Regions from separate parts of the Archangium lipolyticum genome, predicted to be linked through region 1. Evidence: riboswitches for the same ligand, from Rfam matches in the RefSeq annotation. Region 1 holds a riboswitch; the other holds the start of a gene.
The links. Region 1 has a riboswitch for cobalamin ahead of NR810_RS42365 (ribonucleoside-diphosphate reductase subunit alpha). Riboswitches for the same ligand answer to the same signal wherever they lie in the genome.
Positions count from the first base shown of each region.

Region 2: linked by a shared signal. The riboswitch ahead of NR810_RS17485 (energy-coupling factor ABC transporter permease) and the one ahead of NR810_RS42365 (ribonucleoside-diphosphate reductase subunit alpha) in region 1 are both predicted to bind cobalamin.

Region 1 is NZ_JANKBZ010000033.1:66,124-71,394, forward strand. Features, by position in the region: gene NR810_RS42360 (serine/threonine-protein kinase) at 277-1,254, shown strand; cobalamin riboswitch at 1,297-1,502, shown strand; gene NR810_RS42365 (ribonucleoside-diphosphate reductase subunit alpha) at 1,670-4,123, shown strand; gene NR810_RS42370 (ribonucleotide-diphosphate reductase subunit beta) at 4,120-5,157, shown strand.
Region 2 is NZ_JANKBZ010000007.1:119,484-124,754, reverse strand. Features, by position in the region: gene NR810_RS17490 (chondroitinase-B domain-containing protein) at 1-693, shown strand, start outside; cobalamin riboswitch at 750-957, shown strand; gene NR810_RS17485 (energy-coupling factor ABC transporter permease) at 988-1,800, shown strand; gene NR810_RS17480 (hypothetical protein) at 1,797-2,015, shown strand; gene NR810_RS17475 (CbiQ family ECF transporter T component) at 2,012-2,647, shown strand; gene NR810_RS17470 (energy-coupling factor ABC transporter ATP-binding protein) at 2,644-3,501, shown strand; gene NR810_RS17465 (CbiX/SirB N-terminal domain-containing protein) at 3,498-4,706, shown strand; gene NR810_RS17460 (DUF3209 family protein) at 4,717-5,091, shown strand; gene NR810_RS17455 (FAD-dependent oxidoreductase) at 5,096-5,271, shown strand, end outside.

The DNA of each region.
Region 1 (5,271 bases):
CGCGAGGGTGAGGGCGCGGGAGGGCTGTCCGGCGCCTCCCAGGGGGCCAGGGATGGTACCTCCCCTCCTGACTCGTCCTCACGAGGGCCAGAGCCGGGGGGGCGGGTATGGGTGGTGCTGGACACGGCCGGACTGTAATGGCCGGCTCCGCCCGCTTCCAAAGCTTCCCGACAGGCCCCGAGCCGGAGCTTCCGGCAGCGGACGCGAGCGGGCCCCATCCCGCTTCCTGGAGGACAGCTCCCCCGCCCTCGGGGGAAGCGTTAGAGTGGCGATACCTTGCCGGTCATCCCCCCTCCCCCACCCCCTTCCACCAAGACGGTGGAAATCCCCTCGCGCCGCTTCGGGCGCTACGTGCTCCGCTCGCGGCTGGGCTCGGGGGGCATGGCGGAGGTGTTCCTCGCGGAGGCCCGGGACGAGAAGGGCAGCCCCTTCAAGGTGGCGCTGAAGCTGATGCGCAAGGACGTCAGCGCGGAGGCCTTCGCCGACGAGGCGGACCTGATGGGCCTGCTGGAGCACCCCAACCTGGTGAGCCGGCTGGAGATTGGCGAGGCCTTCGGGCGCTACTTCATCGCCATGGAGTTCCTGGTCGGTGGAGACCTGGAGGGGCTCCTCCGGGTGCACCACCAGCAGGGGCGGGACATCCCGTTGGCGATGGGCGTCCACGTGTGCATCGAGGCACTGCGGGCGCTGGCGTACTTCCACCAGGCGCGCACGCGCAGTGGCCGGCCGCTGGAGCTCGTCCACGGGGACGTGAACCCCTCCAACATCTTCTTCTCCGGGCAGTGCGAGGTGAAGCTCGGCGACTTCGGCGTGGCCAAGGCGCGCGGGCTGGACCTGGGGCCGGAGGACGGGGTGACGGCGGGCAAGCTGCACTACCTGTCGCCGGAGCAGACGCGCGGGGACACGGTGACGCAGGCATCGGATCTCTTCTCGTTGGGAATCGTCCTGCACGAGCTGGTGGTGGGCACCCACCCCTTCGAGCGCGGCAGCGATGATCCGGACGTGGTGATGGGGGCTATCCAGGCGGCGAAGCTGAACCTGCCGGACACGCTGGACCGGAGGCTCGCGGCGGTGATCCGCAAGGCGCTGGCACCGGACGTGAACCAGCGCTATCGCACGGCGGGCGAGTTCGCGGGAGCGCTCTTCACCTGGGCGTTGGACACCGGACAACCCTTCAGCGCGCGCGAGGTACAGAGCGCGATGCAACAGGCCCTCTCTCTCGCACTCTGGGAGCGGGAAAAGGGCCGTCCGTAGCCGGGCGAGGTAGATCCTTTTGACAGCGTCCGAACCCGCCCCTAGGTTGGCGCGCGTCGCTGGTGCCCGGGCAAGTGCCTGGGCTTGAAAGGGAATCCGGTGTGAATCCGGAGCTGCCCCCGCAGCGGTAAGCGAGAACGAATCCGTCCACACGCACTGGCCGAGAGGCCGGGAAGCGGGCGGTAGTAGGAACCGGCGTCAGCCGAGTGCTCGCGAGCCCGAAGACCTGCCAGCACCTGCCTCTGGGAGAAATCCAGCGGCAGCTCGACCTGGAAGCCTCGTGGGGAGGCGGGAGGTCCGAGCGCCGCGGCTTCGTTCCGTGGTGGTCCCGGCCTGTCTCCTCTCCTCGTGTCTTCGGGTTCACGTGGTCGCGAGCGCAGCTCGCGCGCGGCCCTGACAGTACGCGAGGAGCAGCATGCTGAACGGAAGCCACACCCCGGGACGCGAGCAGGGCTCGCCCCCCCTGCCCGCCCATCACCTCCCCGAGACGACCCCCGCGCCCACGCCCCCCACCACCATGCGGGTGCGCAAGCGCAATGGAACGCTCGAGGTCGCGGACCTGAACAAGATCGTCCGGGCGATCAGCCGGTGTTGCGATGGGCTGCGCCAGGTGGACGCCATCCGCATGGCGACGAAGACGATCGCTGGCCTCTACGACGGCGCCTCGACGAAGGAGCTGGATCAGCTCTCCATCCAGACCGCCGCCTCGCTCACGCTGGAGGAGCCCGAGTACGCGAAGCTCGCGGCGCGGCTGCTCGCGACGTACATCGACAAGGAGGTCTCCGGACAGGAGATCCACTCCTTCTCGCAGTCCATCGCCGCGGGCCACCGGCTCGGGCTGGTGAACGACCGCGTGGCCGGGCTCGTCTCGGCGAACAGCCGCAAGCTGAACGACGCGATCGATCCCTCGCGCAACCGCCTCTTCGAGTACTTCGGGCTGCGCACGGTCTATGACCGCTACCTGCTCAAGCACCCCCAGACGCGGGAGGTGCTCGAGACGCCCCAGCACTTCTTCATGCGCATCGCGGTGGCGCTCGGTGACACCATCGCCGACGTGCTCGAGCTCTACCGGCTCTTCTCGATGCTGGAGTACGTGCCGAGCTCGCCCACCCTCTTCAACTCCGGCACGCGCCACGAGCAGCTCTCGTCCTGCTTCCTGCTGGACTCGCCCGAGGACGAGCTGGCGAGCATCTACCAGCGCTACATGGACGTGGCGATGCTCTCGAAGTTCTCGGGGGGCATCGGGCTGGCCTACCACCGGATCCGCTCGCGCGGCTCGCTCATCGAGAGCACGAACGGGCACAGCAACGGCATCGTGCCGTGGCTGAAGACGCTGGATGCGTCGGTGGCCGCGGTGAACCAGGGAGGCAAGCGCAAGGGTGCCTGCTGCGTGTACCTGGAGACCTGGCACGCGGACCTGGAGGAGTTCCTCGAGCTGCGCGACAACACCGGCGACGAGGCCCGGCGCACGCACAACCTGAACCTCGCGAACTGGATCCCCGACCTCTTCATGAAGCGCGTCGAGGCCGATGGGAACTGGTCCCTGTTCGATCCAAAGGCGGTGCCGCACCTCACGGACCAGTACGGCGAGGCGTTCGAGCGCGCCTATGAGAAGGCCGAGGCGGAGGGACTCGCGCACAAGACGGTGAAGGCCCGCGAGCTCTACGGGCGGATGATGCGGACGCTCGCGCAGACCGGGAACGGCTGGATGACGTTCAAGGACAAGTCGAACCGGGCCTGCAACCAGACGGCGCTGCCGGGCCGCGTCGTCCACCTCTCGAACCTCTGCACGGAGATTCTCGAGGTGACCTCGAAGGACGAGACCGCCGTCTGCAACCTCGGCTCCATCAACCTCGCGCGGCACACGCTGGCGAACGACGCCGGTGGAGTGGCCTTCGACTGGGACAAGCTCGCGAGGACGGTGCGGTCCGCGGTGCGCCAGTTGGATCGGGTGATTGACCTGAACTACTACCCCATCGACTCGGCGAAGGGCTCGAACCTGCGCTGGCGCCCGGTGGGGCTGGGCCTGATGGGCCTGCAGGACGTGTTCTTCCAGATGCGCCTGCCCTTCGACAGCCCCGAGGCGCGCACGCTGTCGCGGAAGATCTCCGAGGACATCTACTTCCACGCCCTGTCCGCCTCGGCGGAGCTGGCGGCCGAGCGCGGTGCCCATCCGAGCTTCCAGGAGACACGTGCGGCGCGCGGTGAGCTCCAGTTCGACGCCTGGGGCGTGACGCCCGAGGACCCCGCGCGGTGGGAGGCGCTCCGAGCCCGCATCAAGTCCGTGGGGCTGCGCAACTCGCTGCTCATCGCCATCGCGCCGACGGCGACCATCGCGTCCATCGCCGGCTGCTACGAGTGCATCGAGCCGCAGGTCTCCAACCTCTTCAAGCGGGAGACGCTCTCGGGCGACTTCCTCCAGGTCAACCGCTACCTCGTCGAGGAGCTGAAGTCCCTGGGGCTGTGGAACGAGGACATGCGCTCGCGCATCAAGGTGGCGGAGGGCTCCATCCAGTCGCTCGGGGAGATTCCCGCCGACGTGCGCGCCATCTATCGCACCGCGTGGGAGCTGCCGATGCGCTCGCTCGTCGACATGGCGGCGGACCGGGGCGCCTTCATCGACCAGAGCCAGTCGCTCAACCTGTTCATGGAGTCGCCGAACATCGGGCAGCTGAGCTCCATGTACATGTACGCCTGGAAGAAGGGGCTGAAGACGACCTACTACCTGCGCTCGCGTCCGGCGACGCGCATCGCGAAGGCCACCGTCGACGTGTCCCGGAACACGGCCCAGGCGGCACCGAAGCCCACCGAGGAACAGGCCATCGCCTGCTCCCTGGAGAACCCCGAGAGCTGCGAGGCCTGCCAATGAGCATCCCCTCCAACGCAACGCCGAAGACGGGTGCGCGCCTGTTGGATCCAGGCCTGAACCTCACGCTCCGGCCGATGCAGTACCCGGCCTTCTTCGAGATGTACCGCAACGCCATCAAGAACACCTGGACGGTGGAGGAGGTGGACTTCTCGACGGACGTGGGTGACCTGCGCTCGAAGATGACGGCGGCGGACCGGCACCTCATCCAGCGGCTGGTGGCCTTCTTCGCGACGGGCGACTCCATCGTGGCGAACAACCTCGTGCTGAACCTCTACAAGCACGTGAACTCGCCCGAGGCGCGCATGTACCTGTCGCGGCAGCTCTACGAGGAGGCGCTGCATGTGCAGTTCTACCTCACGCTGCTCGACACGTACGTGCCGGACCCGGCCGAGCGTGCGAAGGCCTTCGCGGCGATCGACAACATCCCGAGCATCCGGGAGAAGGCCGCGTTCTGCTTCAAGTGGATGGATTCCGTGCACGAGCTGGAGCGGCTGGAGACGCGGGAGCACCGGCGGCGCTTCCTGCTGAACCTCATCTGCTTCGCGGCCTGCATCGAGGGGCTCTTCTTCTTCGCGGCGTTCGCGTACGTGTACTTCCTGCGCTCGCGGGGGCTGCTGCACGGGCTGGCGGCGGGGACCAACTGGGTCTTCCGCGACGAGAGCGCGCACATGGCCTTCGCCTTCGAGGTGGTGAAGACGGTGCGCCGCGAGGAGCCGGACCTCTTCGACGCGGAGCTGGAGCGGCAGGTGGCCACCATGCTCGACGAGGCGGTGACGTGCGAGCTGCGCTTCGCCGAGGACCTGCTGGAGCTCGGCGTGGCGGGCCTCTCCGTGCGCGAGATGCGGCAGTACCTCGAGTACGTGGCCGATCAGCGGCTCGCGATGCTGGAACTGCCGAAGCGCTACGGGGCGAAGAACCCGTTCGGCTTCATGGATCTGCAGGACGTGCAGGAGCTCGCGAACTTCTTCGAGCGCCGCGTCTCGGCGTACCAGGTGGGAGTCGCCGGAGAGGTCACCTTCGATGCGAACTTCTGAGCGCTAACTCCCTGGCCTGGGTGGCGGACCAACTGCCGCCGCTGTTCATTCCGGGACACCCCACATCCCTGGAGAACAGCGGCTCCCCCTCCTCTCCACGAGCACCGTTCGAGG
Region 2 (5,271 bases), on a different contig from region 1:
GTCAACTCACAGGGACAGCTCACCGCGCGTCACGGCAATCACAACAGCATCTACGGCAACTTCATCCTGGGTGATGGCACCAAGGCCGGCGTGGGAGGCATCCGCATCTATGGAACCGACCACAAGGTCTACAACAACTACCTGGAGAAGCTGACCGACGATGCGCTCCTCATCGATGGAGGCGACTTCGACGGAGGGCCGGACTCCAGCAACTACACCAGCACGGATCTGAGCAAGCACTGGCGGGTCTACCGGACCGAGGTCGTGAACAACACGGTCGTCAACAGCACCACGGGGCTCGTCATCGGGAAGAAATACACGTACGCGCCGGTGGACTCGAAGGTCGCCAACAATCTCATCCGGAACACGACGGGCACGCTCTACAACGAGACCAAGACGAGCAACACGCTGTTCCAGGGCAACATCGGATACGGCTCCACCCTGAACAACAGGTCGCGGACGTCCGGTGAGATCCGCAACGTCAATCCGTCGCTGACCACGAGCAACGGGCTGCAGAAGCTGTCCTCCACGAGCCCCGCCATCAACACGGCGGTGGGCACGTACGCCTACATCGCGGAAGACATGGATGGGCAGATCCGCTCCACCAACGATGTCGGCGCGGATGAGTACTCCACCGCCGCCATCGTCCACGCGCCGCTGTCTTTGGAGGATGTCGGCCCGAACGCACCGTGAGGAATGCGCGCATTCCGTTGACAGAGTCCCATCACCTCCGGTACTTGGCGCCAGACAACTGAATTCCAGCCATGGGTGCCCGCCAGCACGGGCATAACAGGGAAGCCGGTGTGAATCCGGCGCGGTCCCGCCACTGTAAGTGGGGAGCCGCCTCCGAAGTAACCACTCGACGCCTACGTGTCGGGGAAGGTGGAGGCGGCGCTGAACGCCCTCGGGCGTTCTGAATCCACGAGCCAGGAGACCTACCCAGGCCTTGCAACCCCACCTCTCCGTGGACTGAGAGCGAGGTTTTCCATGCCGGGTATCTCCGGGCGTGGGTGTGGTGCCGCCCTGCGGCATCGCCTCCAAGCCCTCGTACAGACAGCGTCCGTCTCCCTCCGTCAGGAGACGTGGCTGCTCGCGGCCCTCCTCCTCCTGCCCTACCCGGCGCACGCCATGCACCTGGCGGAAGGTCTCCTTCCGTTCGGATGGGCCGCGGGCTGGACCGTCTCCGTCCTGCCCCTGCTCGCGCTCGGTGTCATGAGGCTGCGGGAGCGCGTGGCCCAGAGCCCGCTCTACTCGCCCTTCGTGGCGATGCTCGCCGCCGCCGTCTTCGTCATCTCCTGCATGCCAGTGCCCGTCCCCATCACCGGCACCTGTTCGCACCCGTGCGGCACGGGGCTCGCGGCCGTGCTCATCGGCCCGGTGATGACCGTGCTGGTGACGTTCGTCGCGCTGCTGCTCCAGGCGCTCTTCCTCGCCCATGGCGGGCTCACCACCCTGGGCGCCGACATCTGGTCCATGGGCGTGGTGGGTGGCTTCGTCGGCTACGGTGTCTTCCACGGTCTGCGCGCGGTGCGCGCACCACTCGGCGTGGGGGCCTTCGCCGCCGGCATGCTGTCCGACTGGGCCACCTACGCCATGACGGCCTTCGAGCTGGCCTCGGCGCTGCACGGGTCCCAGCCCCTGGGCGGCACGCTGGGGACACTGCTGCTCGCCTTCCTCCCCACCCAGCTTCCCCTGGGCATCCTCGAGGGGGCCCTCACCGCCGGCGCCGTCGTCTTCATCTCCCGCCGCCGGCCCGCCCTCCTGAACTTCCACGCCCTCCCCGCCGCCTCCACGCCATGACGCCACTTCTCGCCTCCGCCGAGGGCTGGCCCGGCGTCGACGAGCACGTCGTGCTCCCGTTCGCCGAGGCCGCGGGACGCTCCCCCCAGCCGCCCCTCATCCCGATCGAAGGGGATGTCCTCCTCTTCGCCTTCCTCTGTGCCGGACTCGTAGGGGGCTTCTTGCTCGGCTACCTCTACCGCTCGCTGTTCGTCGAGACGGGGGGACAGGCGTGAGTCGTACCTCCCCGCTGCGCGAGTGGGTGAGCGGGCTCGATGCGCGCATCAAGCTGGGGAGCGCCCTGCTCGCCCTGCTGGTGACGCTCGCCGGGCCCGCGCCTCACACCGCCTCGGGGATCGCGGCGTTGGCCCTCCTCGCCTCCCTCGCGGTGGGCGAGCCGGTCCGGGTGTTGATGCGCCGCCTGGGGCTGGCCCTCTTCAGCGGTCTGGCCGTCTGGGCCCTGCACTGGGTGTCGCAACCGGAGGCAACCGGAACCTGGGCACCCGCGCTGGTCCTGGGAACGCGAGTGGCCGCGGGTGCCGCCGTCTTCGGACTCCTCACCTCGCTCACCCCGCCCTGGGCCCTGGTGGGCGCACTGCGCGCGTGGCGGGTGCCGGCCGCGCTCGCCGATGTGCTCGCGCTCGCGGTGCGCTACGCCACCGTCCTCGAACGGTCGGCACACAGCGCGCGCGAGGCCCAGGTCCTCCGCCTCGGCTACCGGGACGTGCGCCGCAGCCTGCGTTCACTTGGAGCACTCGGCGGCCTCACCCTGGTGCGCGCCTTCGATCAGGCCCATGCCACCGCCGAGGCCATGGCCGCCCGCGGCTGCCGGGGCACCATCGTCCCCCCTCCGGGAGAGCACCCATGAAGGCGGCGCTTACGCTCGAAGCGCTCTCGGTGGGAAACCCCGGCGGCGCCGCCATCCTCTCCGCCCTCTCCTTCGAGGTGCGGCCGGGAGAGGTGGTCGCGCTGCTCGGCGCCAACGGGTGTGGCAAGACGACGCTGCTGCGGAGCATCGCGGGCCTGGTGCCGGCGCTTTCCGGTGGGGTGCGATTGCTCGGCCAGCCCGCACCGCGTGGGGCCGTGGCCCGGGCAGAAGCGGGGCTGGCGCTCGCCTTCCAGAATCCGGATGACCAGCTGTTCGGCACGACGGTGGGTGAGGACGTGGCCACGGGTCCGCTGCACCAGGGCCTCGCCCCGGGCGTGGTGCGGGCGCGGGTGGACGAGGCGCTCGCGGCCACCGGCCTGTCGCACCTGGCGGGACGCTCCATCGAGGCGCTCAGCTTCGGGGAGAAGAAGCGGGCCTGTCTCGCGGGCGTGCTGGCGATGCATCCGGCGGTGCTGCTCCTCGACGAGCCCACCGCCGGGTTGGATCCGGTGGGCGAGCGCGAGACAGCGGGCCTGCTGAGGCGCCTCGCCCGCGAGCGTGAAGTGGCCCTGCTCGTCTCCACGCATGCCACCGACGAAGTGCCCTTCTTCGCCGACCGGGTGGCCATCCTCGGAGAGGGGCGGCTGCTCGCCTTTGGCACCCCCGCCGACGTCTTCCGGGATGCCGCGCTGCTGGCGCGGGCGCGTCTGCGCGCACCGGCCGTCGCCGAGCTCTGGGCCCAGCTGGCGCCCCTGCTTCCCGCGCTGGGAACGGCCCCGCCCCTCACGGTCGCCGAGGCCGCCAGCCGTCTCCTTCCCCTCCTCGTTCCCTCCCATCAGGAAGTGCATCCGTGAGCTCCCTTCGTCACGAGCGCGGCATCCTCTTCATCGGACACGGCAGCCGGGATCCGCAGGCCATCGCCGAGGTGCACCGCTTCGTGGACGCCTACCGCGAGGCCCACCCGGAGCGGCGCGTGGGCCTGGGCTTCGTGGAGCTCACCGCACCGGCGCTCCCCGAGGCGCTGGACGCGCTCGCCTCCGAGGTGAAGGAGGTGCTCGTCGTTCCGCTCTTCCTCTTCACCGCGAAGCACGTGAAGAACGACATCCCGCTGGCGCTCGCCACGGCGCGGGAGAAGCACCCGGGCGTGCGTTTCCTCGCGGTGAAGGCCTTTGGCGTCCATCCGGATCTCGCCCAGCTGGCCTTCGAGCGCACCGAGGTCCGCACCGGCCCCCTCTCCCCCCAAGAGGCCGCGCGCACGGTGGTGGTGATGCTGGGGCGCGGCTCGTCGGACCCGGACGCGAATGGCGACTTCTGCAAGCTGACCCGCCTCTACGCGGAGGGACGGGGCTTCGCCCAGGTGCAGCCGGCCTTCGTCGGCATCGCGAAGCCCTCGCTGGAGGAGGCGCTGGAGTGGGTGGCCCGGGCGAGGCCGGAGCGCATCCTGGTGGTGCCCTACCTCCTGTTCACGGGGGTGCTGTTGCAGAAGATCCACGCCCAGGTGGCCCTCTTCGCCGAGCGCTACCCCTGGCTCCGCTCCGAGGTGGCACCGCACCTGGCCGACGGCAGCATGGCCCCGCTCGTCCAGCACGTGGACCGGCGCATCGAGGAGGCACTCGCGGGCGGAGTGCCGCTGCCGTGCGACGGCTGCCAGTACCGCGTTCCGCTCGCGGGCCTGCAGAAGAACGTGGGAGGCCTCAAGGCGCTGCTCTGGAGCATCCGCCACCGCGAGACGCACACCCAGGCCGCGCCCCACCCGCATGCCCACCGCGCGTTGGAGAAGCACGTGCTGGTCTGCGGCAACGCCGACTGCGCCGATCGCGGCAGCGTGGCGCTGATCGAGGCCCTGCGCCGCAAGCTCAAGGAGACGGGCAAGGGGCGCACGGTGCGCATCACCCGGACCGCCTGCATGGGCCGCTGCGGCGAGGGACCCACCGTGGCCGTCTATCCGGATGGCATCTGGTACCGCGGGGTGACGGAGGCGGACGCCCGGGAGCTCGTGGAAGAGCACCTGGTGGGCGACCGCCTCGTGTCCCGCCTTGTCGACAACATCATGCAGTGAGGGAGAAACCATGGCCTGTCATGAGCTGGCGGCGCTGCGTCTGGCGCTGATGAACGTTCTGGGAGTGGACGATGCGGCCGAGCGGCAACACGAGCTCGCCGAGCTGGGGAGCGCGGCGGAGAAGCCGGGGCCGGTGCGCTCGCTGATGCAGGCGCGCGACCTGGCGGGCGTGCTGCGCTTCTTCGAGGCCTCGCTGGTGGAGCTGCAGGAGCGCGTCTCCGCCACCCGCGCGGATGATCCGAAGATGCCCTACCTGCGCTCGCTCCTCGTGCTGACCAAGTCGGTGGAGCTGGACCTGCGGCGCCAGAACGAGTCGCTCCAGAAGCTGTGGCGCGACCTCGAGGAGGTGCACGACTTCACCCACGAGATCTACCCGAGGGACTAGCGTCATGGCCGTCTCCCGCACCGCGCGCATCCTCTCCTCCGTGCCCGTCGGCGAGCGCGGACGGCTCCTCCAATTGCAATTGCAGGGCGAGGAGGAGCTCGGCTTCACCGGCGGCCAGTACCTCATCTTCAACACCGGCGTGCCGCGCGCCGATGGCAAGGCGCACAAGCGCGCCTACTC